Regions from separate parts of the Metallumcola ferriviriculae genome, predicted to be linked through region 1. Evidence: a T-box and tRNA genes for the amino acid it is inferred to sense, from the RefSeq annotation. Region 1 holds a T-box; the other holds one or more tRNA genes.
What was found. The T-box of region 1 lies ahead of pheS (phenylalanine--tRNA ligase subunit alpha). A T-box ahead of a tRNA ligase gene usually reads a tRNA of that ligase, here a tRNA-Phe.
Positions count from the first base shown of each region.

Region 1 (15,922 bases):
AAAGATCCTGCCCATTGCTGAGCGGTTTAATGAATACGCTTTTGGACTGAAGCAGGTGATGGCAGAGCGGGGCATTAGAGTGGAAGTGGATGAGCGAAACGAAAAAGTCGGTTATAAGATTAGACAGGGTCAGATGGCAAAAGTTCCGTATATGTTAATTGTCGGTGAAAGAGAAGAGCAAGAGCATACTGTTTCCGTGCGACAAAGGGAAAAAGGAGATATGGGAGCAGTACCGGTGAATCAATTTATTGAAGATTTGCTTTTGGCAATAGCGGAAAAACGCAGCTAGTAAAAAGGGAGCTTTCTAGCAAGAGTTGACCGTTTCCCGATGGTATGCTATACTAATCAAGGTATGTGGACAATGACAAGTAGAGGCCATCCGCTTCTCACCTTATAGCGCCTTTTACGGTAGTTGATAAGGTCAAGACCTAATTGTTGAAATGGTTCATTTTGTTTCAGCATTTTTACGGCGGATGGATAATCCATCCGCCGTTTTTAATTTTGGAGGAAGACTTTGTGTTGGAGGAAGAATTTATGGAGGTGACAAAACATTAGCAAGGATTTAAGGATAAACGAGGGAATTCGGGCCCATGAAGTGCGTCTTATTGGGGCTGATGGGGAGCAAGTGGGGGTAATGCCCGCAAAGGAAGCTCTTCGGGTGGCCAGTGACAAAGGGTTGGACCTGGTGGAGGTTGCTCCTCAGGCCAGGCCGCCGGTATGCCGAGTGATGGATTACGGCAAATATAGGTACGAAATGAGCAAGAAAGAAAGAGAAGCGCGAAAGAACCAACGTATTATCAACGTTAAGGAAGTAAAATTCCGTTTAAACATTGAGGAACACGATTTCCAGGTCAAAGCGCGGAATGCTATCCGTTTTCTTGACAACGGTGATAAGGTAAAGGTTACTATCATGTTTAGAGGCAGGGAGATTTCTCACGCCCGTTTGGGTAAGGTTATTTGTGAAAAACTGGCTCAACAACTAAAGGATATTGCCAATGTAGAGAAATATCCCAAAGTTGAGGGTAGAAACATGATTATGATATTAGCTCCAAAAAATGAAGTGAAACAAGCTGACTAGGGAGGAGGATAATCATGCCGAAAATGAAAACTCACCGAGGTGCAGCTAAAAGGTTTAAAAAGACTGCTACCGGGAAAATTAAACGTTCCAAGGCTTTCACAAACCATATCTTGGAAAAGAAGAGTCCTAAAAGAAAACGTAATTTGAGAAAATCCGGTGTGCTTAGTGATGCCGATCAGAAAAGAATGAAAAAATTGTTACCTAATTAAGGGGAGGTTTAGTCATGGCTCGGGTTAAAAGAGGCGTAACAGCCAGAAGACGTCATAAAAAAGTTCTTAAATTGGCCAAGGGTTACTTTGGCATGAAATCAAAAATCTTTAGACCGGCTAACCAAGCGGTAATGCGGGCGCTGGCAAATGCATATGCAGACCGGCGTAAACGTAAAGGTGATTTCCGTAAGCTTTGGATTGCCAGAATTAATGCAGCTGCCAGGATGAATGGTTTGTCCTACAGCAGATTTATCAACGGTCTAAAGCAAGCAGGTGTAGAAATTAATCGTAAAATGCTGGCGGAGCTTGCTATTCATGATCAAGAAGCGTTTGCTCAATTGGCTAATGTGGCAAAAGAAAGACTTCAGGCATAACAGAACATTAATTGTCAGGGCCCTAAATATGTTTTGGGGTCCTTTTTAATGGCCGTGGAATTTTAAGGGAAAGCAAACCCGGGGCAAGCTAGCATTATCCGGAAGAAGATATTCTTATTGGTTGAATTATCAGCTAAAGGGGTATTATTACAAGATTAAGCCGGAAAGAATAAAGGGGCTGTGCTTACGATGCAGCATATACAATCAACACAAAATAGTAAAATAAAGCTCATCCGTTCGCTGCGTTTACGGAAGGAACGATACAAACAAGGTCTTTTTCTAGTGGAGGGTGTCAACCTAACCAAAGAGGCGATTAATTATGGTAAAGTTAAACATCTAATTCTTTCTGAGAAATTTGCGGAAAGAGAGATGTGGCAGGAAAAGCTGCAGGAAGAGACCTCCTTATTGGTGGTACCGGATGTACTTTTTAATGATTTAGCTGCCACTGAATCGCCTCAAGGTGTAATGGCGGTTGTGCAAAAGCCTGAGGTTAACCTGACTAATTTCCGTTATTCGGGCGGAAATGTTTTAATTGCGGCAGGGTTGCAGGACCCCGGCAACATGGGCACCCTGATTAGGACTGCTGCTGCTGCCGGATGCGCCGGGGTTATTGCCACCAAGGGTACGGTAGATCTTTTTAATGACAAGGTGGTTCGCGCCACTATGGGAGCAATTTTTCGAATTGCGTTAATTCAGGGTGTTACAGAACTGGAAACAGCGGAATGGGTAAAGAAGCAGGGGCTGGATTTAATAATAGCCGATGTTTCTGCCCGGGATAGCTGCTACGAAATTGATATTAGCAGGGATTTTGCATTAACAGTTGGCAATGAAAGCCGCGGCAATGACACTAGAACCGTGGCACTGGCAGATAAAGTGGTAAAGATACCAATGGCCGGTGAAATGGAATCGCTGAACGCGGCGGTGGCCGGTAGTATTATTCTTTATGAAGGGGTCAGACAGCGCCGTGTCACACTTGCCAATGGTTGAAACCCTATGGTATAATCTACTCAGGTAGAAAGGCCAACCGTTAGAAAGGGTGGTAAATGATGCTACCTGCAGAGTTTTTTTGGCGTGTTTTTGAGCTGACTGGCTCGATTAAAGCTTACATGATTTATCGCAAACTGGCAGTGCATTAATTTTTTAACTGCCACTAATTTTATATGTAATAAAGGCGATGATTGGGAAAAGTAACTTACAAAGCTTCTCCCCAGGGATAAGAGGCCAAAGACTGGAAGCCTCTTTGAGAGTAGGTAAGCGAAGTTCGCCCAGGAGTAGCCGGTTGAAAATATATCTTAGTAGGCCGGGTCGGATCTTCCGCCGTTATATGGAAGACGATATCATGCGTATCGTAAAAGAGATTGAACCACTAGTGGTTAACTAGGGTGGTACCGCGGAAGAAGGAGCTTTCGTCCCTGATGGACTTAAGCTTTTTTTGTTTATGTATAGGAAATTATGGGTTGTGGATAATTTCCTATACATGGGGGTTATTAAGGGGGCATGCCCCCTTATGTTAAATGCAGGAGGGTCACAGCGAAGCGACCTAGGGAACCAGGGGTTCCCTGGGTAAAAACAAAAGCATTACCTTTAAGTGCCGAAAGGCATGAAATGCTTTTGTTTGATATCTTGAATGTGGAGGTTAGAGTATGCGAGAACAGTTAGAACAGATGCGGTTGGCAGCGGTCAATGAGCTCAAATTGATAGCTGACTTGGAGCAGCTAGAACAGCTGCGGGTAAAGTATTTGGGCAAAAAAGGTGAACTTACCCAGGTTTTACGCGGTATGGGCAAGCTTAGTCCTGAGGAGAGACCGGTTATTGGACAGCTGGCTAATCAGGTGAAAGAGCAGTTAGAAGCGGCACTGCGCAGCAAGGGCGAGGACCTGGAGAAAGCCGCCCAGCAGGAAAAGCTTAAGGCCGAAGAAATAGATGTCACCCTGCCTGGGCGTAAGTTTAACTCGGGTACACGGCACCCGCTCTACCAAGTTTTGGACGAGATTGAGGATATTTTCCGTAATATGGGTTTTACTATTGCTGAGGGGTCGGAAATTGAACTGGACTACTACAATTTTGAAGCATTAAATATCCCCAAAGACCACCCGGCCAGGGATATGCAGGATTCTTTTTACATAACGGAAGAAGTGCTGCTGCGTACTCATACCTCACCGGTACAGGTAAGGACCATGGAGAAGAAGCATCCGCAACTGCCCATTAAAATTATTGCACCGGGGAAAGTCTATCGCCGGGACGATGATGCTACTCATTCACCTATGTTCCACCAGGTTGAAGGCCTGCTTATCGATAAGAATGTCACGTTTGGTGATTTAAAAGGGACCTTGCTTACTTTTGTTAAACGAATGTTTGGCCAGGACCGACGTATCAGACTGCGCCCCAGCTACTTTCCCTTTACCGAGCCTAGTGCCGAAATGGATATATCCTGCGGTGTATGCGGCGGGTCGGGCTGCCGTGCTTGCAGCAATACCGGCTGGCTGGAAATCCTTGGTTCAGGGCTTGTACATCCTAAAGTATTGGAAATGTCTGGCTATGACCCCCAGGAAGTGACCGGCTTTGCCTTCGGTATAGGTGTCGAACGTATCGCCATGCTGAAGTATGACATCGATGACCTGCGGGTACTATTTGATAACGATCTGCGTTTTTTGCAGCAGTTCTAAGGAGGATATTGGCATGCAAGTTTCATATAACTGGTTACAGGAATACGTTGATATAAACTTATCTCCAAAAGAGTTAGCGCACCAGCTGACATTAGCAGGAATTGCTGTGGATGCAGTTGATTATTCCGGCGAGGGCATTGACAATGTGGTAGTGGGTCATATAACAAAGATAACTTCTCACCCTAATGCCGATAAACTTGTGGTGTGTCAGGTTGATGTGGGAAAAGAGAGTGTGCAGATTGTCACCGGTGCGCCCAATGTTCAGGAGGACGCAAAGGTAGCGGTGGCTTTGGTAGGGGCAGTGCTGCCCGGCGGAACGAAGATAAAAAAGGCAAAGCTTCGCGGGGAGAGTTCCGCCGGTATGATGTGTTCTGCTAAAGAACTGGGCTTGGACCCGAAAAACTTCCCGGAGGAGCAGAGAGAAGGGATCATCATCCTGCCTGATGATGTGCCGGTGGGTGAGGATATTAAGAGTGTATTGGGATTGGACGACTATATTTTGGTGTTGGATCTGACTCCAAATCGGGCTGACTGCATGTCTATGCTTAATGTGGCCCGGGAAGTGGCCGCAATTACCGGTGGGGCCATAAAGCTTCCTAATTTTCAAGTTGATGAAGCTTCACTAGCACCGGCCGATGAGTGGGCCAAAGTGCGTATAGATGCTCAAGATTTGTGCCAGCGCTATGTTGCAAGGGTGATTACCGATGTTACCATCAGTCCCTCACCTTTGTGGATGCAGCATCGACTGAACGCTGCTGGGGTCAGGCCGATTAATAATGTAGTGGATGTCACTAACTATATCATGATGGAACTGGGCCAGCCCATGCATGCTTTTGATTATGACAAGCTGGAAGAGCATAGAATTGTGGTGCGTAAGGCGGTTCAAGGCGAAAAGATTACCACACTGGACGAAGATCAATACGAATTGGACGCTGACATGCTCGTTATTGCCGATGCGCGGCGGCCAGTGGCCGTTGCTGGGGTTATGGGCGGTTTGGAAACTGAGGTTACTGCGAAGACTCAAACAATATTATTGGAGTCAGCATATTTTGAGGGGATTTCCATCAGACGTACCTCGCGTAAACTGGGGCTCCGCTCGGAATCATCAAGTAGATTTGAAAAAGGAATTGATAAGGAAGCTTCTGCTATGGCTGCGGATCGGGCGGCACAGCTGTTGATGCAAGTATCAGGAGGGAAAGTGGTACCGGGCAGTGTTGATGCCTACCCGCGGCCATGGTCCCCAACGGTTATCCAGATGAGTTGCGATCGTGTCAATCAATTGTTGGGTACCGATATATCCGGCGGCCGTATGCAGGAAATGTTGGCCTCACTTTCTTTGGAAGTTAAGCAATTAGAAGGGGCGTTATTGGAGATACGGGTGCCTTCTTATCGGGGCGATTTGACCGCTGAGATCGATTTGGTGGAAGAGATAGCCCGACTTTATGGTTATGACAATATTAAAACTAACTCTGCCGGTGGACGAGCCGAAGTAGAGGACTTCACGCCGGAGCAAAAACTGCGTAAGAAAGTCACAGAGACGGTTCTCGGCTGTGGGCTAAACGAAATTATAACTTATAGCTTCATCAGTCCTAAATCCATGGATCGATTGATGGTGTCGGCTGAGCACAATTGGCGGAAGAATGTCGTCGTACAAAATCCCCTCAGCGAGGAACAAAGTGTGATGCGTACCACCTTGCTGCCGGGATTATTGGAAACAGCATCAAAGAACTTTAAACGCAGGCAGACGGACTTGGCCTTGTTTGAAATAGGCAGTGTTTTTCAAGCGGCAGATACACCTTTGCCTGATGAGAGACAGCATATAGGGGTTGTGGTCAGCGGCGAGGCTGCCCGGGGTTGGATGAGCAAACCGGAACAAATGGATTTCTTTTATGCCAAGGGTATCGTGGAAGAAATCCTTCAGCAATTGGGAGTTAAAGAATATTGGTTTCAAAATACTGACCGCTATCCTTCACTCCACCCGGGACGCAGCGCCGAAATTATGGTTGGCGGTGGTAATTCCGGCGGCAGTATAATTGGCTATCTTGGCGAGGTCCATCCTAATGTACTTGATAATTATGGTCTGCAGCAGCGGGCTGCGGTGGTGGAACTGTATTTGAGCGGGTTAATCGATTATGTCAATTTGGTTCCCACCTACCAAGCACTGCCTAAATTCCCGGCTATGGTGAGGGATATGGCTGTGGTAATTCCCGAGAATTATCAAGTGGCGGAAGTAGATGCGGCAATTATGGAAGCTGGAGGTAACTTGCTAAAAAAAGCTTATCTCTTTGATGTCTACACCGGCAAACAAATAGCCGAAGGTTACCAGAGCCTGGCTTACTCTATGAAATACCAGGCAGATGATCGGACCCTTACGGACGAAGAGGTATCCCAACACCATCAGCGCATTCAAGAAACATTACGGAAGAAATTTGACGCTCAGCTGCGCTAAAGAAGGAAATTTGTCGTAAGTAGAGAAATATTTGGTATAGAAGCTTAGCCGGGAGAGTGGCAAATGTCTCAAAATAAAAGTAGGGTTGCGGTAAAAATTCACGGTCAGGAGTATGTGGTGCGGGGTGAAGAGACGGCGGAGTACATTGAAACTCTGGCGGCAAGGATCGATAGAATGATGACCCAAATCGGGGAGAAAAGTACACTGCAAACTGGGCAGATAGCGGTGTTAACTGCCTTAAACCTGGCGGATGAACTTGAAAAACTGAGACAAAAACATGCTGAACTCTTAAAGATGGTGAGGGAAGGCAGAAACTAAAGATAAAGCGCCCACCGGCGCTTTATCTTTTTTGTTCTTTTAATAGGACGGTATTATTTGCGGGAATACTACCATAGGACTGTTTTGGTAAAGGATGGGTGAAATGACCAATTTGGAAGTAGCTTGGGTGCTGAATGATATTGCCGGTTTGCTGGAAATCGGCCAGGATAATGTATTTAAAGTACGGGCTTATCAAAAGGCCGCCAGAGTGGTTCGACGTCTTAATGAGGACCTAACAATGCTTTACCAGGAAGGTCGCCTGCGTGAAGTACCGGGAATCGGCAGTAATATTGAGGCTAAAATTAAAGAACTTTTAGAGACAGGGCAATGTGAATATTACTTAGAATTACGGCGCAATGTACCGGAAATTCTCAGAGAGATGGTACGCATACCTAATGTGGGCGTGAAATCCGCCAAACTGATTTATAAAGAGTTAGCGCCCGATAGTTTAGATGATTTGCAAAAGCTGGTTCAAGAAAGAAAGATCAGGAAATTATCGGGTATGGGCAGTAAGACTGAATTAAGCATCCTTAGGGGCATAGACTTATTACGACGGGGAAGCGGCGAAACTCCCCTGGGTGTGGCTAAATCTGTGGCGGAAGAAATAGTCAAAGGGATGAAAGAGATTAAAGAAATAAATCGCTTGGAAATTGCCGGCAGCGTGCGTCGTGGAAAGGATATGGTTGGAGATGTGGACATTATCATCGCCACTGACCAGCCCATAAAGGTCGGAGAAATTCTCGCTAGGCACCCTCAAGTGAGGGAGGTGCTGGCTCTGGGTGAGACTAAAGTGAGCGTGCGTACTTGGCTGGGCATTCAGGTGGATTTCAGGTTAGTGACCGATAAACAATTTGTTACGGCCAAACACCATTTTACCGGTTCAAAGGAACATAATGTAAGATTAAGGCATATTGCTAAAGAAATGTGCCTGAAAATAAATGAATATGGTGTATGGGAAGATGCTGAGCTTATTGCTGTGGACAGCGAAAAGGAAATTTACCAGCGGCTGGGACTGCAATATATACCACCTGAACTAAGGGAGGATGGGGGCGAGGTGGAAGCTGCTGCAAGTGGCAGCTTACCAGAACTTGTGACTTTAAATGATATTAAGGGTGATTTACACCTTCATACCCGCTGGAGCGATGGGGTCAATACTCTCGAAGAAATGGCCCAGGCAGCTAAACAACGGGGATACCAATATATGGCAATTACAGATCATTCCCGTTCCTTAAAAATCGCCGGTGGGCTGAGTATTGAACGATTAAGAGAGCAGAGGCGAGAAATCGACGAACTAAATCAGAGATTGGCTCCGTTTAGGATTTTTGCCGGTGTGGAGGCGGACATTCTAACAGACGGAAGCCTGGATTATCCTGACGAAATGCTGCGGGAAATGGACATAGTGATTGCTTCTGTACACAGTAGGTTTCGGATGGAAGAAGATCAGATGACTAAGCGTATTATTAAGGCATTATCTAATCCCTGGGTAAATCTGCTGGCACATCCTACGGGAAGGTTGCTGGGCAGAAGACCGGGATATGCGGTAAATATCAATGCGGTTTTGGAAGCTGCGAAGGATGAGGGAAAAGGTGTGGAGATAAATTCTTCTCCTGACCGGTTGGACTTACGCGATGAACATGTGCGTTTGGCTAAAGATATGGGTATACCGATAGTTATTAATACCGATGCTCATGATATCGTACGGCTGGGTGAAATGGCCTACGGTGTCATAACTGCCAGAAGAGGATGGTTGGAAGCTGGGGATGTGGTAAATGCCTGGGACAGAAAAAAGGTGTCCGCTTGGTTAAAGGGAGGAAAATAAAGGAATTAAGCAGTGGTACATTGAATTACTAAGTGGGATATTTGGAGTGATTATTTGATGTCTGCTAAGCTTCCCAAGGAGTTTTACCAACGCCCAGCAGATATAGTGGCACGCGAATTATTGGGCAAAGAATTATTTCATGAAACAGAGCAGGGGACTACCTCGGGTTTAATAGTGGAAGCTGAAGCTTATTTGGGGCCGGGGGATGATGCAAGTCATTCTGCCCGGGGAAAGACTAAGCGCAACGCTGCCATGTTCGGCCCGGCCGGTCATGCCTATGTTTATTTGATTTATGGAATTCATCACTGCTTTAACATAACCACTGACCTCGAAAGGTTTCCTACCGCGGTATTAATTCGTGCTTTGGAGCCTCGTCAGGGTGTAGATATTATGCAAAGGCGCCGAGGTATACCTGCGCTGAGGCAGCTTTGCAGCGGTCCGGGCAAATTGGCCCAGGCCATGGCATTTAACTTGGGCATTAATGGCTGCAATCTCCAGTCTGAGCAGCTTTTTGTAAGTGAAGGAATTACTATAAAGAGAGCGGATGTCGTCGTTACTACCAGAATAGGTATTAGCAAAGCTGTGGAAAAGCCGCTGCGATTTTATTTAGCCGGTAATCAACATGTATCGGTTCGGTGAGGAGAAATAGATGAAAGTTATCTTATTGTTTATTGATGGGCTAGGTTTGGGTGATAATAGTAGTGAGGCCAATCCCTATTGTGAAGCAAATACGCCTTTTTTAAACCATCTAATGGGTGGGCATAAGCTTTATCGGGAAGTAATGCCCATCTCTGGCGGGCAGCTGACGATAAAAGGGATAGATGCTGCGTTGGGGGTCGAGGGCATACCTCAAAGTGCCACAGGACAGGCCGCAATTTGGACCGGGGTTAATGCTCCGGCAGAGTTGGGTTATCATTTAAACGGTTTACCAAATGCTAAGTTAAAGAGGATTATCAGCCGCGATAATATTTATCTAAAATTACAGGGGTACGGTAAAGCGGTAACCTTTGCCAACGCTTACCGCCCAGCTTTTTTTACGCATGGCAGTGGTCACATTTCAGTTTCCACCCATGCCGCGCAAGCAGCAGGCCTAAAACTGCGGACAATGAATGACCTTAAATGTGGTAATGCGGTCTATCAGGATATTACCAACCAACTTTTATGCAATTATGGGTATGTAGAGCCGTTAGTATCGCCTACCGCTGCTGGGCGCAATTTGGTACGTATCAGTCAAGGATTTGACTTTACCGTGTTTGAATATTTCCAGACTGATATTGCCGGCCACAAGGATGACTGGAACCGGGTACAGGAAATTTGGCAGACACTCGACGAATTTATCGCGGCTGTGGTGAATGGGATTGATCTAGATTCTACCCTGGTTATATTAACTAGCGATCATGGGAATATCGAAGATTTTACTATAAAAGGGCACACTAGGAATATGGTTCCTCTGATTGGTATTGGCCGGAATCATGAACTGCTGCTAGGCATTAAAGATATATCAGGCATTGCGTCCGAGATAGAAAAAATTATTAGGGAGGATGATTGACATGCAGCTGGGAGAAATTTATCAATTAGCAATTAATGAGGGCATCGCCGCAGATTATCGCGGTGAAAAAGGAATTAAAGAAATGTTAGCGAGGCAGGAGAAAAAATATCGGGATTTAAAGGAAGAGGACAAGGCGGCATTTGACCAGGAAAACCTCAGTAACCCATTTAATGACACCCGGATTCTCTACGGTGACAGTGGCCGGAAGGTTAATACCATTTTGGCCGGAATCGATATTGAGGCTGCTGAAGTACTTATGGCGGACAGGCTGCGGGAAAAAGGGACGCCGATAGACCTTATTATGGCCCACCACCCTGAAGGAAAGGCACTGGCAGCACTGCATGAGGTAATGCATTTACAGGAAGATATATTACATATTTTAGGTGTCCCCATTAATGTTGCCGAGGGAATACTAAGCAGACGGATAGGAGAGGTTAAACGGGGGTTGATGCCGGTTAATCACAATCGTACCGTAGATGCGGCGAAGATTTTTGACATTCCTTTAATGTGTGTACATACGCCGGCGGATAACTTAGTAAGCAAATTTCTAGATGATTTGTTCAATGATAAAAAACCAGAAACTGTGGGTGATGTGGTAACTGGTCTCAAAGGAGTTCCGGAATATCAGAAGGCAATGGAAATTAACGCTGGCCCTACTATCATTTTAGGCAGCAGTGACAGGCGTGCAGGTAAAATATTTGTAGATATGACTGGAGGTACCGGTGGCTCTGAAGATGCCTACGAAAAACTCGCCCAAGCAGGGGTGGGCACTATTGTGGGGATGCACATGGGAGAAAAACATCGAAAGGAAGCGGAGAAAAATCACCTCAATGTAGTTATTGCCGGACACATAGCCAGTGATTCTTTGGGCATGAATTTATTTCTTGATTCGTTGGCAGCTAAGGGAATTGAAATAATTACCTGCTCCGGGCTTACTCGGGTGACGAGGGGATAATTGCATTTGAGTGGGAAAACTCTTGCCGTGAAAGGTTAAGACCATGAAGATAAATAGTTACATCAATAAGACGTGTCTTTTCGGCACGTCTCTTTTTACCATATCTATACTAAGGAAGGAAGATGAATGATGCAACCGGAACTACTCGCTCCCGCGGGTTCATTTGAAGCATTAAAGGCGGCAGTGGAAAACGGCGCTGATGCAGTATACCTGGGTGGCAAAGATTTTAGTGCTCGGCAGTATGCGGCTAATTTTGACCGTGAGGAAATGCAGGCCGCTATTGAGTATGCACACTCTCGCGATGTCAAAATTTATGTTGCCGTTAATACTTTATTGGATGACCAAGAATTGGAGGGTGCCGTAGAATATCTTTATTGGCTTTATAATGCCGGTGTGGATGCGGTAATTATACAAGATATGGGGCTGCTTCTTGCGATTAATACGGTGCTTCCGGAACTTGAACTTCATGCAAGCACCCAAATGACAGTTCATAATTCTAGGGGTGTTGAGATGGTGTCACAGGCTGGTATCCACCGGGTGGTATTGGCCAGGGAGGTTTCATTGGAAGACACTGCTAAAATTGTTCGGCGCACCGGTGTGGAAGTTGAAACCTTTATCCATGGGGCGCTATGTATCAGCTACTCGGGACAGTGTTTGATGAGTAGTATGATTGGCGGACGCAGCGGCAACAGGGGACGCTGTGCACAGCCGTGTCGGCTTAAATATACTTTGGTGGAACAGGATGGGACGCCACTAAACGTTGAAACTGAAGGGGATCATCTGCTCAGCCCCAGGGATTTAAATACCCTGGCCTTGCTGCCCCAATTGGTGGAGGCCGGCATTAGTGCTTTAAAAATAGAAGGTAGGATGAAACGGCCGGAATATGTAGCAGTGGTAGTGAGAAATTACCGGCAGGCACTTAACCGTTCCTTAGAAAGTCCCGAGACTTTCGAGCTTGCACCCGGCGAACAGCGCGAAATGGGCCAAGTATTTAATCGTGACTTTACTACCGGTTACTATCATACAAACCCGGGCCGGGACATTATGAGCTACCATCGTCCAAATAACCGTGGTCTGTTTTTGGGCAGGATTGAGGAGATTAGTCAGGGAAGGGTTCGGCTGACCTCGGATCTTCCTTTATCGGTAGGTGATGGTGTGGAGGTTTGGATACCTAGGGGACGTGAAGGAACAACCATTAGGAATATTATGCTGCGGGACGGGACTCAGGTTACCTCCACGGCTGCGGGTGAAACTGTCCTGCTAGAGTTAAATGCCGGCAGGGCAGGTGATCGGGTTTTTAAGACTTATGATGCTCAATTGATGGAAAAAGCAAAACGTTCATATACATCTCCCAGGGAAGAAAGAGTAAACAAACTTTATTTTAGAGTTACGGCTGCCGTCGGCAGCCCCATGACATTGACTATAAAGGATGAAAAGGGGATAGACATCGAAGTGAGCGGTGAATTTATCGGCGAAGCAGCGCGTAAAAGACCTCTTACTGAGAAGGTACTGCGGGAACAGCTTTCTCGCTTAGGCAATACGCCGTACAAATTGGCGGAGCTGGAGGCGGAAATCCGAGGGGAAGTAATGTATCCGTTGAGTGAAATCAATAAGCTGCGCCAACGAGCCGTGGAAGAACTGAAAAGGCGCTCAAGAAAGATTATGGCAAATCCCCATCTTCGAGCCAATATATTTGAGAAAAGAGTTCACGAGTTCCAAAAATCCGCACAAAGCAAATCCCGAAAAGTTGCTGATATGCCAAAACTAGCAGTACAGGTAGGGTCATTGGACGCTGCTAAGGCAGCAATAAGTGCTGGCGCTGATCGTATCATTATTGGGGGCGAACACTTTCACGGACGCCCTGCCTTTACTTTAAAGCAGCAGGAAGAGGCAGTGAAAATGGCCAAAGAAGTCGGGTGCAATATTTTGATTGCCCTGCCGCGTCTGTGGTTCGAGGGCCAGGAACAAACTATCAGCAATTACCTCCGGCGGGTTGAAGAATGGCACCCCGATGGTCTGCTGGTGGGTAACAAGGGGAGTATAGCTTTGGCGAAAGCTGTGACAAGTTTGCCGTTGGTTGGCGATTATACCCTTAATGCCTTTAACAGTTTTAGTACTGACTTGTTAAAAGAATGGGGCTTATCGCAGGTCACTTTGTCTCCCGAATTAACTTTTCGGCAATTAGAAAATATGAGGGTTGACCTACCGGCAGAGTGTTTGGTACACGGGAGGATACCCTTGATGATTTCCGAACATTGTGCATTAGGTGCTCTCATGGGTGGTAAGGCTGGATCGAATAAATGCAGCCAGCCCTGTAAGAACCAGCGAGTGGGATTAAAGGACCGGATGCAAATGATATTCCCTGTGGAAACAGACCAGTTTTGCCGGATGCATATTCATAATCCGAAGGAGCTATGTGTCTTAGATGACTTACATCGTTTTCAGCAGCTGGGTGTTCAATGGCTGCGTATTCTTGCTCGGGAAAAAGAAGCAGGTGAGGTAGTTAGGTTAGTTAAGGCCTACCGGCAGGTATTGGATGACCAGGCGGACGGGGAACAACTAAAAGATGCCTTGGAGAAGGCAAGTGACCAAGGGTTTACCAAGGGACATTACTACCGCGGTGTGATATAATTGTGCCGGCGATATGAAAACTTGGAGTGAATGTTATGAACGACCGAACTATAAAGAAACTTGAATTGGATAAAATCATGGCAAAACTGGCCCAATGTTGTGCCACCAATTATGGTAAAGAATTGGCTGCGGCGGTAAAACCTGCGGAGAATTTGACTCTGGTGAAAAAGCGAATTACCGAGACCAGTGAGGCTCGAGATATCTTGCGGCTTAAAGGTGCTGCACCGTTTGGAGGAATTAAAGATATCCGCACTGCACTGCAGCGCTGTCAGAAAGGGGCTGTGTTACCGGCGGAGGACCTGCTCGCGGTTGGCGACTTTTTGCGCGGCACCAAACGCTTACGGGAGTTTTGTTTGGCATTAGAACAAGATTTACCTTTAATAAAAGACCTGGCCCAGCAGATTGTGCCTATTAGCACTCTGGCAAGTATTCTTGCAAAAAGTATTACTGATGAAGGTGAAGTAGCGGACAGGGCTTCAGAAAGATTGTATAGTCTACGCCAGAAAGCGAGAACATATCAGGCCCGTGTCAAAGATAAGCTTAACGAAATAATTCGTTCGCCGGGTACGCAAAAACTACTGCAGGACCCCATAGTGACCATTAGAAATGGACGTTATGTAGTACCCGTAAAACAAGAATACAAACCCCAGTTCCCCGGCCTAGTACATGATCAGTCTGCCAGTGGGGCGACCTTATTTGTGGAGCCCATGTCGGTGGTTGAGATTAATAATCAGCTGCGTCAGACAGAAGCAGCTGAGCAGAAGGAAGTAGAGGACATACTACGTCGGCTTACCGAACGAGTAGCTACCTTTGCTGCCGAATTAAACGTTTCTCAGGAAGCTGCGGCGTGTTTGGACTTGATATTTGCTAAAGGGCGTCTCAGCGAACTGATGGATGGAGGTGCCCCGGGTCTTAACAACCAAGGAAAGGTGCATATAATTCTGGGTCGACACCCCTTAATAGAAGGGAAAGTTGTACCGGTAACAATAAACCTTGGCTTTGATTTTGACACTTTGGTTATAACCGGACCAAATACCGGGGGGAAAACCGTCACTCTTAAGACGGTGGGATTATTTGTCTTAATGGCCCAGTGCGGTTTACACCTGCCTGCCCAGGATGGTACTGAAATTTCAATTTTCCAAAATATTTTTGCGGACATTGGCGATGAGCAAAGTATTGAACAGTCTCTCAGCACCTTTTCTTCTCATATGACAAATATCATTGATATAGTAGGGCAGGCGGGTGGACGGAGCTTGGTATTGTTAGATGAATTGGGGGCCGGTACCGATCCTACCGAAGGGTCCGCTTTGGCCATGTCAATTTTAGAGTATCTCCATCAGCGGGGAGTTAAGACTGTGGCTACCACCCATTACAGCGAATTAAAGGCATATGCTTATAGCACCGACGGGGTAGAGAATGCTTCAGTAGAGTTTGACGTAAAGACCCTTAGGCCAACATATCGTTTGATGATTGGTGTGCCCGGCGGTAGCAATGCATTTGAAATTGCATCCCGGTTAGGGCTGCCGGAAGACTTGGTTGGTCGAGCCAGACAGTTTCTCACAGGTGAAGAGGTAAAAGTGGCTGACCTTATTCAAGGGTTGGAAGAAAACCAAAAGGCCAGCGCCAAGGAAAGACAGGAAGCGGAAAGTATTCGCAGACATTTAGCTGCTGCCCGATCCCAACTTAAGGAGAAAGAGTTGGAATGGGACAATCAACAGACCAGGATTATGCGTGATGCCCACGATGAGGCTGCACAGATAATTAAGGAAGCAAATAAAGAAGCAGATGATATGTTGAAAAAAATTAGGGAACAATTCAGCAGGCAGATGGAGCAGGCTAATGTTGAAGCGGCGCAAAAGGCGCGTAAGGGCCTA
Region 1 covers NZ_CP121694.1:3,180,636-3,196,557, reverse strand. The annotation lists gene thrS (threonine--tRNA ligase) at 1-289, shown strand, start outside; gene infC (translation initiation factor IF-3) at 551-1,078, shown strand; gene rpmI (50S ribosomal protein L35) at 1,093-1,287, shown strand; gene rplT (50S ribosomal protein L20) at 1,302-1,661, shown strand; gene MFMK1_RS15755 (TrmH family RNA methyltransferase) at 1,851-2,648, shown strand; gene MFMK1_RS15750 (YqzL family protein) at 2,705-2,797, shown strand; T-box leader at 2,827-3,078, shown strand; gene pheS (phenylalanine--tRNA ligase subunit alpha) at 3,305-4,327, shown strand; gene pheT (phenylalanine--tRNA ligase subunit beta) at 4,341-6,776, shown strand; gene MFMK1_RS15735 (cell division protein ZapA) at 6,840-7,094, shown strand; gene polX (DNA polymerase/3'-5' exonuclease PolX) at 7,198-8,913, shown strand; gene MFMK1_RS15725 (DNA-3-methyladenine glycosylase) at 8,971-9,552, shown strand; gene MFMK1_RS15720 (alkaline phosphatase family protein) at 9,563-10,462, shown strand; gene MFMK1_RS15715 (NGG1p interacting factor NIF3) at 10,464-11,417, shown strand; gene MFMK1_RS15710 (U32 family peptidase) at 11,544-14,048, shown strand; gene MFMK1_RS15705 (endonuclease MutS2) at 14,084-15,922, shown strand, end outside.

Region 2 (15,922 bases), 1.6 Mb from region 1:
GCTAATTTCATCGGTGGTATGGATAACGTAAATTGGCTGGGCATGGCCAAGGAATATGTAATGCCCGGGCAGCAGATGAGCCCTTCCGTTACTTGTATAGTAAGCAGCTGTAAATATTGGGCTCAGGGAGACCTATGTAATGCCCAAGAGATTGATATCACAGGTATTGATGCCAGAGAATGTCAAGATACCGACTGCAGCACCTTCGTGGACCGTTAGTGGGAAAATATTCCTAGAATAGCTCATTTCTTTGGAGGAACTATATAATAGAAGTTAAAAAAAATGGAGGTGAATCCTTTTGTTTAGGCATGACAAAAAATTACTACATGAGGTTCGGGTAGATAAGCCCAACCCGCATTATGGCGCCCTGCTTCAGGAACAATTGGGTGGAGCTAACGGAGAGATTAAGGCAGGTATGCAATACTTCACTCAAAGTTTCCGTTGCCAGGACAAAAGAATTAAAGATTTGATGTTGGATATTGCTTCAGAGGAATTTGGCCATGCGGAAATGGTAGCCACGATGATTACCATGCTTAATGGGCATGATGTCAATCCTCAAGAAACCGCTATGACACACCAACAGCAGCCCCATGGGAATGTGGAGGCGGCAGTACTCGGAGGGCTAGGCCCATCACTGACCAATGCTTCCGGCTCACCCTTTACCGGGAACTTTATTAATTCAACCGGTGACTTGGTGGCTGATTTACTTTCTGATATGGCAGCAGAGCAGAGAGCGAAGGTGGTTTATGAATATCTTTACCGTCAGATTCACGACAAGGGCGTGCGTTATACCATCGATTTTCTATTGAATAGAGAGGAAGCACATAACGCCTTATTTAGAGAAGCTTTGGAAATTGTGCGGGATACCGGCTCGAATCAGGACTTTGGTACAACAAAAGATGCTCAAATGTATTTTGACCTATCACAACCGGGACGATATTTCCGTAACCCTAATCAAAACCCACAGCAAATAAACGATCATTAAACAATTTAGCAAACAATTTAGCCCGCAGAGTCTGCGGGCTAAAAAATTAGGCCAGCGACAACTGGCCATTTTTTCGTATTTAAATTTTTAGTCGCCACCAGAAATACCCTGCATGGAGTGCAGGCCGAACTTTTCGAAATCATCTCGTAAATAATTAATTGCCTTGGCCGTGACACCGAATTCTTGGGCAATTTCCTGATCAGATTTGTTTTGCTTAAAGCCATCAATTAGTTGGTCTACATCCACGCCAATTTCTTCAGCTTTTTCTTTTAAACTTGGTTGTAAATCCCAAGGTGGGCCTAAGGTACTGAAGTCATCACTGGGATGGCGGTTACCCTCAGACCCGGCAGTTACGTCACCTTCTTTTTCAGACTTGCCGTCCAGGTTAACTCGGGTCGCTGAACCGAGATGTTCCGATACAAATTCCGCTTCATATTCCTTATTCTTATTTTTTTCGGTCATATTGTTGGCCTCCCTTTTTTCTTTTTGTTAAAGACTTCATAATCATCAGGATTTTTATTACTGGCAGCGTTCATCTCGGCAGCTGATAGTTCTTTCTTTTTTTCCTCTTTCAATTTAAGTAACCTCCTTTAAAGAGATACAGGGTCAATGAAAACCTTTTCATCATAACCGCAGCTGGGGCAAGCCGCGATATGGACGCATTGATTACTAACAATTTGTTCCAGGTATGGACTGTAAGGGCCGGCATAATTAGAAAGAGAGCCAGTATCCTCTAGTTGCTGGTGGCAGTAGGTGCAGTGTCGGTCTATGCTAATTAAACCGTTACACAGCGGACATTGTTTCGTCATAAGTATGCCCCCAATTTGCTTTAGTCTTAGGTTTTGTTTCTTACATAAATCAATACGATGAAATAATTACCTGCAGTGATTTTTTTATATGTTAAATGGCCCAAAGGCGTCTGAGTTCTCAAAAGCAGATTAGGATGTATAAATTAAAAAAATAGTTGATTAGCATCTGGTAATGAGATATAATAAATGCAATTAAATATCGAGAGGGGTGAGACGAGTAGAGTTGAGTTGAGAATAGCTGAGGTGTTTTTTCTTATTTTCAGACATTTTTAGTAGGTGAGTTAAGGAGAGGAGAGATAAGTAATGAGTTTAAGAGAGTCTATTCAGGTGTCCTTATTGTTAGGTATAGGTGCTTTGCTGCATCTAATCACTCCCCAGATTTTGCCGGGGATGAAGCCGGACCCATCACTTGCGATGCTATTTGTGGTGGTTATGCTCCACCGCAATATTCGTCCAATTATTTTAGCCGGTATGGTAGCGGCATTGCTGGCAGCTCTTACCGGTACTCCCGGAATGCAGGTTGCCAATTTAATTGATAAGTTTTCTACTACACTGATAGTTTATCTGGTTCTAGTAAAACCGATGTACGGTAAAATTAATGACAAGGTGCTGGCCGGCATTTGCGGTCTTTTTGGTACTATGATCAGCGGCGGTATCTTTTTAACAGCCGCTATCTTTGTTTTAGGTTTGGAGATGAACTTTACTGCCTTGTATGCAACCATTGTCCTGCCCACAGCAATTATCAATACTGTGGTTACAGTAGTACTTTACCCGCTGGTGGTCTTCAGTAAGAATGTGGTTGAAAAGACAAGTGTCTATAAAAGCTATAATCGTAAAGCGTAAAATGATAACAGGCAATAACAGGGCGAGGCCGAAAGGTTTCGCTTTTTTTGTTTTCAGCCCGCCCATGCCTCTGGTGTGGGGAAGGATGGATATGGAAAAAGAGGAAATTTGCCTAATAAGCGCGAAGTAAAATGATAGAGTTGGGCCGGTTTATAATGCCTAAGGTAACTAACTGTGCTTGGCTCGCCTGGCATGGTAAAACGACATAATACTTCAAGGGGGTCAGGAAAATTTGTTAAGAAAAAGCAAATTATTATTTGTTGTTGCATTGACATTGGTGGTAGTATTTGCATTGGCTGGCTGCGGCGCTCCGAAGAATGAAGGCAAGGGTAGCGATAACGCGGGTAAAGAAGAAGTAAAACAGAAGATCACCTATAATTTAGGCAGCGAACCCGAAACGCTAGACCCGGGTAAAGTAACCGGTAATCCTGATATGACCGCTATTAATGCAATGATGGAGGGTTTGACCCGTTATAATATGGACGGTGAATTAGAGCCGGCTATGGCCAAAGATTGGGACATTTCTCCCGATGGCACAGTTTACACTTTTAAAATCAGGGAAGATGCCAAGTGGAGCAATGGAGACCCGGTAACGGCTGAAGATTTTGAATTTGCATGGCGCCAGATTCTTGACCCTGAATTTGCTGCTGACTATGCCTATGAATTATATTACTTGAAAAACGCTGCTGCTTATAACGATTTCGAAGATACTTCCGTGACCAGTCCGGACCAAATAGGTGTTGAGGCAGTAGATGCGAAGACCCTAGAAGTAACCTTGGCAGCGCCGGCACCACAATTTCTAGGATTGACTGCATTCCCGGCATATTTCCCGGTGCATAAGGCAACTGCGACAGCTAATCCCGATTGGCATGCAGAGCCTGAGACTTATGTGAACAATGGCCCCTTTAAGATGACTGTGTGGGAGCATGACCAAAAGATTGTTTTTGAGAAAAATGAAACCTACTGGGATAAGGATAGTGTGAGACTGGATGAATTGGTGATGACTCTGGTGTCTTCAGAGTCTACGGAGTTGGCGATGTTTGAAACCGGAGATATTGATGTCGGTGACAATCCGCCTAATGAAGAAATGGACAGGTTAAAAGCAGATGCTAATTACGGATTAACAATCGGTGGGGACCTGTCTACATACTACTATGTCTTTAATACAACTGCTAAGCCTTTTGATGATGTACGGGTAAGAAAGGCGCTGACTATGGCTATCGATCGTGAAGCAATTGTGGAGAACATTGCCAAAGCAGGTCAAATTCCGGCTTTTGCTTATGTTCCTTTTGGTTTAGACGATGCTGATAAGTCTAAAGACTTCCGGGAAGAAGGCGGTAACGACTATTTTGCAGAAAACTTGGAAAAAGCCCAGGAACTTTTAGCTGAAGCAGGCTACCCCAATGGCGAAGGGTTCCCCGAATTCGAAATCTTGAACACTGACAGGGAATTATACTTAAATATTGCTCAAGCAATTCAAGAAATGTGGAAGCAGAATCTTGGCATTGAGGGTGTAAAAGTCATATCCCAGGAATGGGGTTCCTACCTGAAGGCCCGTGCCGAACTGGATTATCTAGTAGCTGCTGCCGGATGGGGTGCTGATTATGCTGACCCGATGACATTTTTAGATATGTATATTAAGGACGGCGGTAATAATGACACCGGCTGGAGTGACGAGCGCTATGACCAGTCGATTGCCAAAGCTAACAGTACTAATGACCAGGCAGTAAGAATGCAGGCCATGCATGAAGCAGAAGATATTTTGATGGAAGCTATGCCGCTTATGCCCATATATTTCTACACTAACCCATATATAATGAAGGATTACGTAAAGGATGTAGTAGTGCCCGATTTTGGCCCTAATATGGACTTCAAATGGGCGTATGTTGAGAAGTAATAAATTTTAGAATGGCATTAAGCAAAGAATTGCTGTTATGGGTATGGGGTGTATGTGGTCTTTTGGGCTGCATATACCTCAATTTTTATAAGGCAGGTAGTGGAGAAACGTTTTAGGGAGTGAATGGAACGTGAGTTATCTGATGAGAAAGTTTAGTTCAGCTTTAGTTGCTGTGCTGGTTATCATTACCGTCACGTTTTTCCTAATGCATTCTATTCCCGGTGGACCGTTTGACTCCGAAAGGAAGCTGCCTAACACCATTATGAAGAATATTAATGCACGGTATCATCTAGATGACCCTCTATGGGTGCAGTACACAGATTATTTGCAGAATATCGTAAAAGGAGATTTAGGGCCTTCGTTTAGGTACGAGACCAGAACTGTAAATGACATTATTCGTGACGGATTTCCGGTGTCAGCGGCCATAGGGGCTATAGTGATACTGTTGGCCCTCGGCATTGGCATATTGCTGGGGGTTATTGCTGCCTTAAATCATAATAAATGGCAGGATTACGGTGCTATGCTAATAGCGACTATTGGTGTATCAGTGCCTAGTTTTATCGTTGCCGGTTTGGCGATGTATGTCTTTGCGGAGAAACTGCGTTGGTTTCCTCCGGCGTTGTGGGAAGGGCCTGAGTCTATGGTGCTTCCGGTGATTGCCCTTGCCGGATTACCTACGGCGGTAATCGCTCGTTTGATGCGTTCTAGTATGCTGGAGGTATTAAACCAGGATTATATTAAAACTGCCAGAGCCAAGGGTTTGGCAACCCGGGTGATAGTTTATCGTCATGCGTTGAGAAACGCAATATTACCGGTTGTTACCTATCTGGGACCCGCTGTTGCCGGAATTGTTACCGGCAGTTTTATAGTAGAAAATATTTTCGCTATACCAGGTTTGGGCAAATGGTTCGTCATGAGTATCAGTAATAGGGATTATCCGGTGATATTAGGGGTAACCATTTTCTACAGCACACTGCTGATTTTTATGAACATGATAGTGGATATTGCTTATGCTGTGATTGACCCCCGCATTAAACTGTCGGATAGAAAGGGTGAGTAGGATGACACAAAAAAGCATTTCCGCAGAGTTATTTCAACCCGTAAAGAGCAGTACGGGTGATGCTGAAGTGATTGTTCGGCCGAGTGTGTCCTACCGGGCAGATGCGTGGCAGCGGTTAAAACAGAATAAGGCGGCGATAGCAGGGTTAATCATTATCTTATTATTAATAACGATGGCCATAATAGGGCCGCATTTGAACAAATGGTCTTATTCTGAACAGGTATTAGCCAATGCCAATGAAGCGCCCAGCAGTGAATACTGGTTTGGGACTGATTCTTTAGGCAGAGACCTTTTTACCCGGGTTTGGTATGGTGCCAGGATATCTTTGATGATTGGTTTTATTACCAGTGTTAGCAGTATTCTGGTGGGGACTATCTACGGCAGTATTTCCGGTTACTTCGGCGGTCGGGTGGACGATATCATGATGCGAATTGTGGAGATATTTTATGGTGTCCCTTTTTTGTTGTACGTAATTTTATTAATGTTAATCATGGAGCCGGGCTTAAAGACTATTATCATTGCTTTGGGGGCGGTTTACTGGATGGGCACGGCCAGGATAGTGCGCGGTCAGGTGCTCAAGCTTAAACAAGAGGAATTCGTGCTGGCTGCGAAAACCTTGGGTGGCAGTGCCGCTAGAATTATTTTGAGACACCTAATTCCAAATAGCATGGGTCCGATTATCGTCATGATGACACTTACCATTCCAGAAGCCATCTTCACCGAAGCTTTTTTGAGCTTCTTGGGATTGGGCGTCGGTGTACCTAAGGCCAGTTGGGGCTATTTGGCCAACGATGGCATTCAAGCTATCAGGTCATTTCCTTGGCAGCTGCTTTTCCCGGCATTTTTTATCAGTTTAACCATGCTGGCATTTAACTTGCTTGGAGATGGACTACGTGACGTTTCTGACCCACGCATGCGTAAGTAACAGGAGGTGAAGTTGATGGACCCAGGACAGCTTCTCAAAATAGATGATTTGAAAGTATCATTCTTCACCCATGCAGGTGAGGTAAAAGCGGTACGCGGCGTTAATCTGCATCTTAATAAAGGGGATACGCTGGGTATTGTAGGAGAATCCGGCTGCGGTAAGAGTGTTACTGCGCAATCAATTATGAAGTTAATCCCTTCACCTCCGGGTAGGATTGTCTGTGGCTCCATCAACTTTGCTGGTGTTGAGATAGCCACCAAGACTGAACGGGCCATGCAAAAAATTCGGGGTAACGATATCAGTATGATTTTTCAAGATCCCATGACATCTTTAAACCCAACCATGGGCATCGGCAGACAAATTGTTGAGGGACTTCAACTGCATCAAAAAATGAACGCGGATAAAGCACGTAAGAGAACTTTGGAACTACTGGGCTTGGTTGGTATCCCCAATCCGGAAAAGTGCATCACTCAATACCCCTACCAATTAAGCGGCGGCATGCGACAGCGGGTCATGATTGCCATTGCCTTGGCGTGTGAACCGAAGCTTTTGATCGCGGATGAGCCGACCACGGCGCTGGATGTTACCATCCAAGCACAGATATTGGATTTGATGAAGGATTTACAAAAGAAACTAGATACGGCAATTGTCCTCATTACCCATGATTTAGGAGTTGTGGCAGAGGTCTGTGACCGGGTGCTGGTTATGTATGCCGGGAAGGTGGTAGAAGAAGGAAATATCCGTGATATTTTCTATCACTCCCAGCACCCCTACAGTTGGGGACTGCTCAAGTCGGTACCGCGGATGGATAACGAGGCCAAATCCAACTTGGTGCCTATTAATGGTCAGCCGCCGGATTTAATCAGCCCGCCCAAGGGTTGTGCCTTTAGTCCCCGGTGTGAGAAGGCAATGCAGGTATGTCAGCAGCATCAGCCGGAAATGTTTAATATTCGGGACGGCCATTCTGCGGCTTGTTGGTTGTTAGACCCTAGAGCCAAAGGGGTGGTATCATGACCGAAGCACTAATTAAAGTAAGAAATCTTAAAAAGTACTTTCCGGTGTCTAAGGGAATGTTGGCGCCAAAAAGCTATTTGAGAGCCGTTGACGGGGTTTCCTTTAATATAGTGAAGGGAGAGACTCTAGGGCTGGTAGGCGAGAGTGGATGCGGTAAAACTACAGTGGGCCGGACTATTATCAGATTATATCAGCCTACCGACGGCAAAGTGCTTTATAAAGGGAAAAATATTTTCGACATGAAGGGCAAAGAAGCGGCAAGTCTTAACCGCAGTATGCAGATGATTTTTCAGGACCCCTATGCTGCTCTTAACCCCAGGATGACCGTTAGTGATATTATTGGTGAGGCTTTGGATATTCACAAATTGGCTCAAGGCAAAGAGCGTACCAAACGCATACATCATTTATTGGAAATGGTGGGGTTAAACCGCGAACATGCTTCCAGATTTCCGCATGAATTTAGCGGCGGGCAGAGGCAGCGTATTGGTATCGCCCGGGCGCTCGCTGTGGAACCGAAATTTATCATTTGTGACGAGCCCATTTCTGGGTTGGATGTATCAATTCAGGCCCAGGTGGTGAATCTGCTTGAAAAACTACAGCAGGAGCTGGGATTGACATATCTTTTCATTGCCCACGACCTGGCAATGGTCAAGCACATCAGCAGCAGAGTAGCAGTAATGTATTTGGGGCGAATGATAGAATTGGCGGCAAACGATGAACTGTATAGTAATCCACTGCACCCTTATACTAAGGCCTTATTATCCGCTATACCCATTCCCGACCCCGACAGGGCGGCAGCCAAGCAGAGACAGCGGCTGGCAGGGGAAATGACCAGTGTCATTTCCCCTGCGTCAGGATGCAGCTTTGTCAATCGCTGTCCGATCGCTAAAGACATCTGTAAAAACAAAACGCCGGCCCTTAAGGATGCCGGCGGCGGTCACCTAGTGGCTTGTCATTTCCCGGGTAACCTTCTTCTTCGGTGAGGCGGTTTCGCAGCTCTTCCGCTTCTTTTGTATCCGCCGGATTAAGACTCATGGCCAATCTAAACCGGTCTAATGCTAAATGTGCGGAAGACTTCATATTGGGGTTGATGCTTCCCGCGCGTGCCATTAATTCTTCTGCCAACTCTTCATTTTCATCGCGTTTATCTCGTTTATTATCCATAAGATGACCTCCTAAATTTTATTCACTTTTTCTAATTTGATTTATTTGTTTATTTTGTGCCTAATTCTGATATAATATTTCATGAATTGTGTAAGAAATATTTGGAGGGATGAATCATGAAAGGACTCTGGTTTACCGAAAGGCAAAACCCAGGGCTTGAGATATCTTGTTTAACTAAAAAAACTCTGCACTGGGAGAAAACAGACTATCAGGAGTTGGCAGTAATTGATACTGAGACATTTGGCAGGATGCTGCTGCTGGATGGGGTCATTCAAACAACTATTGAGGACGAATTTGTCTATCACGAAATGATTTCCATGGTCGCTTTAAATACCCATCCTAATCCCGAAAAAGTGCTGGTAATTGGTGGCGGCGACGGCGGCACCATTAGAGAAATTGCCAAGCATCCTAAGGTAAAAGAAGCGGTGCTGGTGGAGATAGACGGTCAGGTAGTGGAAACAGCAAAAAAATATTTACCGGAGATATCCGTTGGCTTAGATAATCCTAAAGTCAGAGTAATCATTGACGACGGTATTAAACACGTGCAGGACAATGAAAATACATATGATGTAATCATTGTGGATTCAACTGACCCGGTGGGGCCGGCAGTTGGGCTGTTTTCCGGTGAATTCTATCGCCAGATACATAAAGCACTGACACCGGATGGAATTTTTGTAGCGCAAACAGAATCTCCCTTTTTTAATAAGGACCTTATTAAAGGAATCCAAAAGGACCTAGCGGACATTTTTGCTATAAATAAACTAATATTGGCAAATGTACCTACTTACCCAGGGGGATTGTGGACTTTTTCTCTGGGCAGCAAGAAATATGATCCAGAGAAAGTGGAAAGGGAGAGTATTGCCGAGCTTGATACCAAATACTATTCCCGGGATGTTCACTTTAGTGCCCTGGTACTGCCGCCTTTTGTCAAGGAATTGATGCCATAGGAGGTTAGTTATGACGTTGTTTATGGGGAGTATAGATAAAGCCTTAGGAGCAAAGGTAGTGTTGATCGGGGCACCGATGGATTTTACAGTTAGTTTTCGCCCCGGCACCCGGCTCGGACCGCAGCAGATGCGCAATGTTTCCGACGGGCTCGAAGAGTATAGTCACGATTTGGGCCGGGAATTAGTAGAAACTAAGTTTTTCGACAGTGGCGACCTTGAGCTGCCCTTTGGTAATGTAAGCCGAAGTTTAGACATTATTGGCGGAGCAATTCGAGATATCTTAAAGGAGGGGCAGATGCCTTTCTTGTTGGGCGGAGAACATCTGGTCAGCTTTCCCGCCGTGGAGGCAGTTTATAATAAATATCAGGACCTTGTGGTACTCCATTTTGATGCTCATGCCGACCTGCGTACAGATTACCTCGGAGAAAGTCAATCCCACGCAACGGTCATCAGAAAGGTAAGCGAGCTCATCGGCGGGCAGAATGTCTATCAATTTGGTATCCGCTCAGGTACAAAAGAAGAGTTTGCCTATGCTCGTGACAACACTAACCTCTATTATAAAACAGTGAAGGATGCCCTGGCCGAAGTGTTGCCGACAATTAAGGGGCGCCCTGTCTATCTGACCATAGATATTGATGTATTGGACCCCGCCTTTGCTCCGGGTACCGGCACGCCCGAACCTGGCGGTATTTGCAGTAGGGAATTATTCGAAAGCATTTATTTGCTGAAAGGGCAGCGGGTAGTAGGCATGGACCTAGTGGAAGTTTCACCATTTGGCGATGAGACCTGGCGCACGGCTCTCGCCGGTGCTAAAATTATCCGGGAACTGCTTTTGTTGTTCGCATAGTGATTTGGTAAAGATTGATGGTATAACCTTTTATTTTTATAATTGACCCGTCCAACCTCATCATGTTATAATAGCTTTGCGCTTGTGAGGGCAATGTTACCAAAGATTTCTTTTGACAATTTGCCTTAAATTGTGTATACTAGATTTTGTCGCTGGAAAAAACAAAATAGAAATTGCAGAGTATGGAGCTGTGGTGTAGAGGCTAACATGCCGGCCTGTCACGCCGGAGATCGCGGGTTCGACCCCCGTCAGCTCCGCCATATCTGCCTCGGTAGCTCAGTCGGTAGAGCAGAGGACTGAAAATCCTCGTGTCGGTGGTTCGATTCCGCCCCGAGGCACCATTTTTGCGGGTGTAACTCAGTGGTAGAGTGCGACCTTGCCAAGGTCGAAGTCGAGGGTCCGAATCCCTTCACCCGCTCCAATTTTTTATAACGAGCTGATACCAATAAGGATTGAAACTTAATTGTTTCAATCCTTATTTTTTTTACTGCAAGGGATAAAGTGATAAAGGTCAACAAGTGCAAAAAAGCCTACTATTTTCTGCGTAGGCACAGACGGAAAATTATGCATAATTTAGAGGTATTTGTTATTATTTGTCGAAAAAACCAAGGGATTGGTTGTGATAAATTTAACAAACAAGGGGTGAGTATTAAATGGGGAATATTTTTACGTTAGGTAGTAAAAACAATGTAAGAAAAGAAAAAAATGCATTGCCCGAGGAAGCTATTTTAAAAGCCATTAAGAAATTAGAGAATGGCGAAAGTGCTTACGTCACGGAAGAAGAATTTGGATCGCGAGAAGTTGCACAAGCTTGGAACCAAATGATTGATTCACTATGCAATAACCGCGGCAAATGCGTCCTTCATTTGGGTAAAGTTAATGACGTGCTTTTAGACTTAACCCGAATGGATTTTGCGAAAGACCTAATTAATGATATCCGAGAGCAGACGCGGTCATTTGAAGAAATGGCAGCATCCAGTGAAGAAATGGCAGCGTCCATCAACGAAATAGCTGGCCATGCCCAATCGGTGGCTAGCAGTGCCGACGCAGCAGACCGTGTATCGATGGAGGGTGAAGAAAACATTACTCAAGCATTTAACTTTGTGGAGAATGCCTTTAGTGAAATTGAAACGGTTAACAAACAAATGGAAGTAGTAATGGATAAAACCTATCAGATAAATGCCATTGTCGATATCGTCAAAGAAATTGCAGATCAGACTAATCTATTGGCATTAAATGCGGCCATAGAAGCTGCGCGAGCAGGTGAACAAGGTAGGGGCTTCGCGGTGGTGGCGGAAGAGGTAAGAAATCTCGCTGAAAATACCAAGCAATCTGTTGCGGATATTCAAGAGAACATCAGCCAGCTGGAAAAGGAAATACAGAATTCCGGCACAAAGACTAAGGAAACTTCAGATAGACTTAATGATGGTAAAATGCTAGTGGATGAGGCGCTTCAATCAATAAAATCTATCACAGCAGAAGTTAGGGAAGTAAGTGGCGCAGTTACTCAAATTTCAGCTAATGCTCAGGAGCAAAACGCAGTGAGTGAAAACTTTACAGAAGACATTAATAAGGTCTCGGGCTTTGCAGAAAGACTTCTCAATGAAGCTGACCAAACAGGTAGAGCGATTTTTGAGGTTAGTAAATTGTGTAATGGTCTAAAACTTAATATTCTTAACGATGGCGCACAATTAAGCACGAAGGATTTATTAGATGTATGCAAGACAGATCATCTAATGTGGCGTTGGCGTATATATAACATGATTCTAGGATATGAAACAGTGGATACTGACAAGATTGGTACTCACCATGACTGCCGTTTAGGAAAGTGGTATTATAGTGAGGAAGCAGATCAATTTAAGAAAACGCAGTTATATAAAGAAATGGAAGGGCCTCATGCAGAACTCCATAAGTTAGCTAAAGAGGCATCCCTGGCATATAAAGGTAGGGATATTAAAACTGCGGAAAAGGCTTTGGAAGAGATGGATAAATGCTCAGATAACATACTTCGCAGCTTGGATGAAATGAAAGCGATGTTATAAAAAAAGTGCCCAAAAGGGTAGCAAGTTGGATACAACACCGCAGGCAATTTCTTGGCGGTGTTTTATCTTATGTCCGAGAAGTGTAGAGGATGCCAAATATTAAATTTAACACATTTGATTAAAAAACTATTGAATACAAAAATTTTAAATGGTAAACTAACAACGTACCCTTACCCCTGAGGGGTAGGGTGATTTCTCCGGGAGAAGTCTGTTACAGGTAATTTATTGGTATTGTTTATCTACTGTTACTACTAATGGTAGTAGGTTAAGCGTTAGTTTTCTAGGGGGTGGCCCACAATTCGTAATACCGTAAGGTCTGCATTGATTGGCCTAGACCTAGACTAAAAGAAGCGTATAAGACGCAGAAAGGAAAACCCCTATGAGTAAACAGAGCAAGAAGTTATTAACTTTTTTAGCAGTAATTTTGGGGATTGGGCTAGTAATTGGTCTCTTGTTTTGGGTACCGCTTCAAAAAATTCCTGAGCTAGAAAAGGGAACGGAAGATGCAACTTTTTTACCCAAGACATTGAAAGAAAAAGATATTAACAAAGAATTATTCCCCCAAAAACTAGGGGCACTAAAGCTGGTGCAGTTGCTGGAGGGTGAAGAAGCAAAACAAAATGTCTATAAGCTGCACGGAACCACAATGGAACTTGCTGGAGCATTTGTGGCTAACTATGCCAGTGATTTTGAACAGGTAACAATTTGGGCCTCGGTTGCTCCTAATAAAAAGGAGGCAAAAGAGCAAGTTAATGCGATGCACATAAAGATGGAAATCAGTGAAGTTTTTACTGACCATCAACATGCTCCTGTAGGAAATACTCTTTATCATTCAGTTTTAGGTATGGGTCAATCCCACCTATTTTATCAGCGAGGTGACGATGTCATTTGGATCTCCGTTCAGGCTAAACCGGGTAATGTAAGGGAATTCATTTCCCAAACCGTTGAATTTCTTTAAGAATATTAAGTTTGGAGTGAGGTCTATGAAAGACAAATTACTAAAAGTGGCAATATTTATTTTCATTTTTACTTTGCTTCCGGCAGCACCTGCTTTGTCCACTGTGGGAGTTACAAAGAAAAGCCCAGAGTTTCATAATGTCGGGCATGTTCGTTTTTGGGGAGATTCGGCCTTATCAGGCATCGATGCGCATCTATTTGTATTTTTGTTTATAATAATACCTTTATGTGCCGTTGGATTTTTACTTTATAAACATAAACAAAAGGCTAAAGAAGGGGATGACCCAGGAGGTAAAGAAGAGGAGATCTTTCATCATCTGGTGACCAGGCAGAAGAGCTTGATGAAAATGATTCAGCAGTTGGAAGAACAGCGGGGAAAGAGTCAGTTAAACGAGGAAACTTATCAAAAACTGAAAGATGAGTATAACCGGCGCTTGTCAAAGGTAGAAGCAAAGTTAGAAGAGTTAATATAGAGCAGTATTGCTAACACGAGCCGATAGTTAGTGGTATATATCATGGGAAGTGGTGAAGTGCATGAGTAAAACCCTTTTTCAGGTAAGTCATTTTGAGGTGAAATTATTTGGTGTAACTATAGCTTTGGGTATTTTATTCGGCCTTTGGTTAGCTGTGAAAGAAGCAAAACGGCGGGGTCTTAATACAGAACAGATTCAGGAACTTGTCCTGTACTCTGCTCTAGGCGGGTTACTGGGAGCCAGAGTGGCATACATTCTCTTTTATAGCCCACAGTACTATCTGGCTAATCCCCTTGCTGTTTTTAAGATTTATGAAGGTGGCTTATCTATTCACGGTGGAATTTTGGGTGGACTAATTGTAGGTGCATTTTTTGTTCGTAAGAAAGGGCTGCCCTTTTGGAAAACGGCTGATACTTTAACCCCTGCCCTAATTTTGGGTCAGGCAATTGGTCGTGTTGGCTGTGATGTTTTTGGTAAGCCGATGGCAGGGAATTGGTTTTGGGGTGTTTCTCTTAATGGCCAGCTACTCCACCCTGTTCAGATATATGAATCCTTACTAAATTTCTTATTATTTTTTATTTTGTGGCGAAAGCGTAGAAATCTGCAATACGATGGTCCGCTCTTTACTACCTATTTATGGGCATTTCCGGTAATCCGGGGTGTGGTGGAATTATTTAGGGTAAATCCCCAAGTATTCGGTTTTTCAGTAGCCCACATGTTAACCGCAGGATTTATTGTGGCGGCCTTATTACTAAAAATTAGGCTCAAGGAAATCCCTTATAAAAAAGATAAGAAGCAACCGTCAAAGAAGAAGCAACCCTCAAAGAGCCAAGACCGTTTTTGGCTGGAGCTGGGCTCGGTGGTCGCCGGCGCAGTGGTATCAATTATTGTTTACTACGGAGCTTACTAAAGGGGGAAGGAGGGGTTAGTTAAGTCTTTTGCAGAATATGGGGGAAGGAGGGATCATTTTGAAAAGGGGATTGGTACTTACTGTTTTGGTGGTTTGTATTTTTGCTTTATTATTCTTTTTAGCTTACAGAAGTCATCCACCGGCCCTAAAAGGGGATGAATACGCTATGATATTGGAGTATATTGTCGTGGGGACCTAAATGACTTTAGCGGCGGTATTTAAGTGGGCTAGCAGGCTGTTATCAGTATGGCACCTAAACGTTTACTTGACTACTTTATCAAGAGTGTATATACTATAATTTGCTGTAGAAAAACCAGTCCAAAACCATTGATATTACCAGTTTTTATAACTTGCGTTTTACACTATTTTTATGTATAATGGTTTTTGCACGACTTGTTGGCATTGCAAAACATTATTTTTTTTAATGTGTTTATAGCCTATATGGCGACATGGCCAAGTGGCTAAGGCAGAGGACTGCAAATCCTTTATCCCCGGTTCGAGTCCGGGTGTCGCCTCCAGTAAAAACACCGCTTATAAGCGGTGTTTTTTGCAACTCTAATCGAAGGCATCAATCCAACATCTTTTGCACGCTTTCATTAAATCATGGACTGCCTTGATTCTTTCTCGAATTTCATCTACTTTATGGAGTTCTAAATAAGAAGGACAATCATTTTAGATGGCTCCTAAAAGGATTATATCTAGTTTAACTAATCTTACAATGGAAATCACATAAGACTATTAATTATTACGGGTAAAGATTGGTATTGCATCGAAGGGTTGATTTTGTTACAATGGTTAAGCTACACATACTATAGTCTCAGACATCCTTTTCTATAAAGCACTATATGGGTAGCTTTTCTAGTTGCATTTTGTTTTGGCATTTGTTATACTGTTTAATGTTCTCACAATAAAATGTGCCGGGGTGGCGGAACTGGCAGACGCACAGGACTTAAAATCCTGCGGGCTTTGCGGCCCGTACCGGTTCGATTCCGGTCCTCGGCACCAGTTTTTCTCAATAATACCAAGGGTTTCACGGCTTTGGTATTTTT
Region 2 covers NZ_CP121694.1:1,560,669-1,576,590, forward strand. The annotation lists gene MFMK1_RS07790 (DUF1540 domain-containing protein) at 1-219, shown strand, start outside; gene MFMK1_RS07795 (manganese catalase family protein) at 299-985, shown strand; gene MFMK1_RS07800 (hypothetical protein) at 1,073-1,447, opposite strand; gene MFMK1_RS07805 (hypothetical protein) at 1,576-1,794, opposite strand; gene MFMK1_RS07810 (tryptophan transporter) at 2,098-2,637, shown strand; gene MFMK1_RS07815 (peptide ABC transporter substrate-binding protein) at 2,870-4,534, shown strand; gene MFMK1_RS07820 (ABC transporter permease) at 4,677-5,594, shown strand; gene MFMK1_RS07825 (ABC transporter permease) at 5,596-6,519, shown strand; gene MFMK1_RS07830 (ABC transporter ATP-binding protein) at 6,535-7,533, shown strand; gene MFMK1_RS07835 (ABC transporter ATP-binding protein) at 7,530-8,516, shown strand; gene MFMK1_RS07840 (hypothetical protein) at 8,452-8,697, opposite strand; gene speE (polyamine aminopropyltransferase) at 8,814-9,644, shown strand; gene speB (agmatinase) at 9,655-10,491, shown strand; tRNA gene MFMK1_RS07855 (tRNA-Asp) at 10,676-10,751, shown strand; tRNA gene MFMK1_RS07860 (tRNA-Phe) at 10,757-10,832, shown strand; tRNA gene MFMK1_RS07865 (tRNA-Gly) at 10,838-10,912, shown strand; gene MFMK1_RS07870 (methyl-accepting chemotaxis protein) at 11,145-12,533, shown strand; gene MFMK1_RS07875 (hypothetical protein) at 12,913-13,491, shown strand; gene MFMK1_RS07880 (hypothetical protein) at 13,517-13,963, shown strand; gene lgt (prolipoprotein diacylglyceryl transferase) at 14,025-14,873, shown strand; gene MFMK1_RS07890 (hypothetical protein) at 14,932-15,072, shown strand; tRNA gene MFMK1_RS07895 (tRNA-Cys) at 15,317-15,391, shown strand; tRNA gene MFMK1_RS07900 (tRNA-Leu) at 15,790-15,878, shown strand.
Region 2: it has a tRNA-Phe gene. The T-box ahead of pheS (phenylalanine--tRNA ligase subunit alpha) is inferred to sense a tRNA for this amino acid. The anticodon was not compared.